Regions from separate parts of the Dorea sp. AM13-35 genome, predicted to be linked through region 2. Evidence: riboswitches for the same ligand, from Rfam matches in the RefSeq annotation. Region 2 holds a riboswitch; the other holds the start of a gene.
The links. A riboswitch is a leader RNA that binds a small molecule or an ion and turns the genes downstream of it on or off. The one in region 2 is predicted to bind FMN.
Positions count from the first base shown of each region.

Region 1: it holds a riboswitch for FMN, as region 2 does, so the genes downstream of both, ribD (bifunctional diaminohydroxyphosphoribosylaminopyrimidine deaminase/5-amino-6-(5-phosphoribosylamino)uracil reductase RibD) here and DW152_RS03125 (ECF transporter S component) in region 2, are expected to answer to the same signal.

Region 1 is NZ_QUCZ01000009.1:124,531-126,935, forward strand. It holds gene ribE (riboflavin synthase) at 1-93, opposite strand, end outside; gene ribD (bifunctional diaminohydroxyphosphoribosylaminopyrimidine deaminase/5-amino-6-(5-phosphoribosylamino)uracil reductase RibD) at 75-1,184, opposite strand; FMN riboswitch at 1,460-1,574, opposite strand; gene DW152_RS11095 (5-methyltetrahydropteroyltriglutamate--homocysteine S-methyltransferase) at 1,630-2,405, opposite strand, start outside.
Region 2 is NZ_QUCZ01000002.1:43,807-46,211, reverse strand. It holds gene DW152_RS03135 (Tex family protein) at 1-58, shown strand, start outside; gene DW152_RS03130 (YitT family protein) at 115-1,023, shown strand; FMN riboswitch at 1,127-1,251, shown strand; gene DW152_RS03125 (ECF transporter S component) at 1,417-2,052, shown strand; gene DW152_RS03120 (helix-turn-helix domain-containing protein) at 2,344-2,405, shown strand, end outside.

The sequences.
Region 1 (2,405 bases), on a different contig from region 2:
TATTTCCTTTGTCTGGATCTGAAGACGGATTGAGGCATCTTCTGTCCGGATACTGCTTACCTTTCCAACCTCTTCTATGATTCCTGTAAACATTTATATTTCACATCGCTTTCTATTAAAAAATCTTCTCCGATCTGTTTGAGCCGACTGTTCACCAGTTGATATGCATCTGCCGGTTCATCAACGCCCATACCGCCTACCGGTCCGATTCCGGTGCCTCCGAAAATCTTCGGTGCAATATAAGTCTGTACACGGTCCACAATCTGTGCTTCTAATGCACTTGCATTTAATGTGCCGCCTCCTTCCAGCAAAATGCTGTCAATTCCAAGTGCTCCGATTTTCCGTACAAGCTCTTTAAGATCTATTTTCCCATTCTTCTTACTGACCACCAGAACTTCACAGCCTGCTTTTTGATAAAGTTCTATTTTCTCCCGGTTTGTTTCACATGTTGCAAAAATTGTCCTTACCTGCCTTGCTGTCTTCACAATCTGCAAATCCGCTGAAGTGCGAAGTGACGTATCACAAATGATACGGACCGGATCTTTTCCATTGGCAATCCGGCAGGTCAAAAGCGGATCATCTTTTCTGACTGTTTCACTTCCTACCATGATCGCCTGATATTCCAGTCTTGTTTTCTGAACGCACATTCTTGCCGTCTCACCGGTAATCCATTTGGATTTTCCGCTTGCAGTTGCAATCTTTCCGTCCATCGTCATTGCATATTTCATTAATACATAAGGAATTTTTGTTGTTATATATTTCCGAAAAATATGTGTCAGTTCCATACATTCTTTTTCCAGAACCCCAACTTCTACTTCCACGCCTTTTGATTTCAAAAGCGCAATACTTTTTCCCGCCATCAAAGGATTCGGATCTGTCATTCCTACAACAACTTTTCGAATCCTGTGTTCTAAGATTGCTTCCGTACATGGCGGCGTCTTTCCATAATGACAACAAGGTTCCAAAGTCACATAAAGAGTTGCTCCTTCCGAAGATTCTTTGCAGTTCTTTAATGCATTGCGCTCTGCATGCAGTCCGCCATAATATTCGTGATAACCTTCCCCGATAATCTTTCCGTCTTTGACAACCACAGCACCTACCAGCGGATTCGGGTTCACTCTTCCCTTTCCTTTTTCAGCAAGCGTAATCGCACGCTGCATATAAAATTCTTTCTCATCTGTCATTCCTTTTTCACCTCCTGTTTTCTACAGCAATAAAACACGTTTTGCGAGTTTTATTTGCTGATTAGCGGTCGTTAAATGCAACCATTCAAGCATGGCGCATTTTCCTCGTCGCCATAACAAAAAAGAAAATGCCTTGAATTCTACCTCATTCAAGACATTTAAAAGTTTCTTTTGATTATTTTATCAGATATAAAATATAAAAAGCTCTGAAATGGATGTTCATTCCAGAGCTAAATGTTCAAATCTGATTCTTCGTATTGCTTATCAAAGATTCTTCTCATCTTCTTTCATCCAGACTATACTGTCGGCTTCGGAATCTCACCGAATCATACCTTACGGCTCGCGGGCTTTACCGCCGGTAGGGACTTACACCCTGCCCTGAAGATAGTTATTCAATTGACTGCCTTTATTATAGCACTGCGCAAGAATCTGTCAAGAGAGAGTTTTATCCCCACACTTCTTCTGCTACTTCTTTAACGAGTGCAAGTTTTGCCCATTGTTCTTCTTCTGTAAGTTTGTTTCCAATCTCGCAGGAAGCGAATCCACACTGCGGACTTAAACACAGACGGGAAAGTGGTATATATTTTGCAGCTTCATGAATTCTTGCAATAATCTTGTCTTTGTCTTCCAGTTGCGCAGATTTTGTTGTCACAAGTCCGAGTACAACTTTCTTCTCGCCCGATACGGCTGCCAACGGCTCAAATCCACCGGAGCGCTCATCGTCAAATTCCAGATAATATGTGTCTACATTTTCTCTTGCAAATAATACTTTTGCAACGCTGTCATATGCTCCGCTGCTTGCATAAGTAGAATGAAAATTACCGCGGCATACATGTGTATTGATGATCATATCCTCTGGTTTTCCTTCAATTGCAAGATTATTAATACGAACAAGCTGCTCTTTGATCGCTTCCAATCCTTCTTCATCTGTTCCGAAAAATGCTTTTGCATTCGGATCTACCAGCATGCCCCAGGAGCAGTCATCTAACTGTAAATTTCTGCATCCTGCTGCATACAGATCTTTGATCACTTTACGGTATCCTTCTGCAATATCCTGCACCAATTCTTCTGTATCTTCATAATATTTGCTCGTATTCGGCATTGCAAATGGCATGATCATCTGTTCTAAAAACTGTGCCGGAGCAGGAATTGTCTGTTTTGCAACTGTGTTTTCATCTTCCAGTGCTTTCACAAAACGGAAATGCTCTACAAACGGATGCT
Region 2 (2,405 bases):
TTTAAGTGTGGATCTTAAGAAAAAGAGAATCCAGCTGACAATGAAGGGTATTCAATAAAATAATTTAACAAAAGTAATTTAATAAAAAATACAAAAAAGCGAGAGGTGTTTAGTATGCAGAAAAATTGGGGAAAAACATTGATTACACTTGCCGGAGTATTAGTGGGGAATATCATTCTGGCATTTGCAGTTGCAGCATTTATCGTACCAACAGGTATTGTCATGGGAGGCGCAACCGGTATTGCACTTACGATCACACATTACGTGCCGATGTCCCTATCGGTTGTATTATTAGGTGTAAACGTCATATTGTTCCTGTCAGGAGCTTTTATACTCGGGAAAAAATTTGCAGTTACAACGATTGTAAGTACATTTTTATATCCACTTTGCCTGTCAGTTGTCCAGAAGATACCGGGAATTACAACGCTGACAGATAATCAGCTGCTGTCCGCAATTTATGCGGGAGTGCTTATGGGAATTGGAGTTGGTATCATTGTAAGAGTTGGTGCTTCTACAGGCGGAACCGACATCATAGCACTGATCCTGAACAAAGTGGCACATATTCCACTGGCACCGCTTATGTATGTGGTTGATTTTATTGTGCTTTCTTCACAGATCCTCTTTTCTAATTCAGAACAGGTGATGTATGGTATTTTGAATCTGGTGCTGACAACGGTACTACTAAATAAGGTGATGCTGCTTGGAACTTCACAGATACAGTTGTTTATCATATCTGAGAAATACGAAGAAATCCGGGAAGATTTATTATCCAAGCTTGATCTTGGAACAACGATGATCTATATTGAAAATGGTTATCGTCATGAAAAACAGAAAGGTGTTATGTGCATCGTTCCGAACCGGAAACTGTATTCCACAAAAGAAATGATCCACAGCATCGACCCGTACGCATTTATTACGATTACACAGATCAATGAAGTGCGAGGTCAGGGATTTACATCCGAACGTATCCGTTATCAGGAACTTCCGGAAGACCGGAAACCGGCAGGTGACAGACAGCCTTAGATTTTTGAAAGTCAGACATAATGGATGTTTGTGTGAGATAATACTTCGGCAAAGTTTCACTTGCAATTTAAGAAGTACAGCACTATAATAAAAAACAAAGAGAAAGATTCTTCGGGGTCGGGTGAAAATCCCAACCGGCGGTATAGTCCGCGACCCGGTATGATACGTACCGGCTGAATCGGTGTAATTCCGATACCGACAGTAAAGTCTGGATGAGAGAAGAGTTATGCATAGAAAAAGCAATATTATTACCCCGGTATTTTGTTTGATACCGGGGTTTTATTGTTGCAATAGGAAATTGATTTTCTTACTATATAAAAACTTCAGCAAGATGTAATGCATAGTTCCGGAAGTTTTCTTTCTAAATATAAGTATTTTAAAGGAGACCAACATATGAGTACAAGTACAAAAACAATGGCAGCAGCACAGACAAAGAACAGGACAAAGATCCGTGTAATGGCACAGGTTGGAATGTTATCTGCAATCGCATTAGTATTAATGCTTTTCGAGATTCCGCTTCCGTTTGCACCATCTTTTTACGAGATCGATTTCAGTGAAGTTCCGGTATTAGTCGGATGTTTTGCAATGGGACCACTGGCAGGAGCAACGATTGAATTCATCAAGATCATTCTGAACTTTGCGGTAAATGGAACCATGACAGCAGGGGTAGGTGAGATTGCTAACTTTCTGATCGGATGCGCATTTGTGGTACCGGCAGGTCTGATCTACAAGAAAAAGCATAACCGCACAGGCGCTATCGTTGGTATGATCAGCGGAACATTATTTATGACAATCCTTGGATGTTTCCTTAATGCATACGTATTATTACCGGCTTATGCAAAAGCGTTCCAGATGCCGATGGATGCACTGGTTGGCATGGGAACAGCAGTGAACAGCCACATTACAAGCGTTACAACGCTTGTCATCTTTGCAATCGTGCCATTTAACCTGTTAAAAGGTGTGCTGGTATCGCTGATCGTATTTTTGATCTATAAGAAGATCAGCCCGATATTCCATATGGGAAGATAGAAGAAAATATCAGATAATGATGAAAAAAAAGAAGGACAGAGCCTTGATTTTTAGGGTTCTGTCCTTGCTTGTATTATAATGCAGTTTTCAGCAAGTTGCCATCTGGTGGGAAATACAGGTTTTAATTTTTTTGAAAAAATATCCAAAAAAACTAGAACCAGGCTTCAAAAAATCTGTGAATCTCTTGAAATATTCCCGTAACCGTGTATAATAAACTTTGTTCGGTAATTTTGAACATAAAGTATAGTAATAGAAAACTCCAGAACGAAAATATATCTCGGAGGTGATAGGGTGGATATCGGAAAGAAATTGAAAGAACTGCGTTTGCAAAATGACCTGACGCTGAATGATCT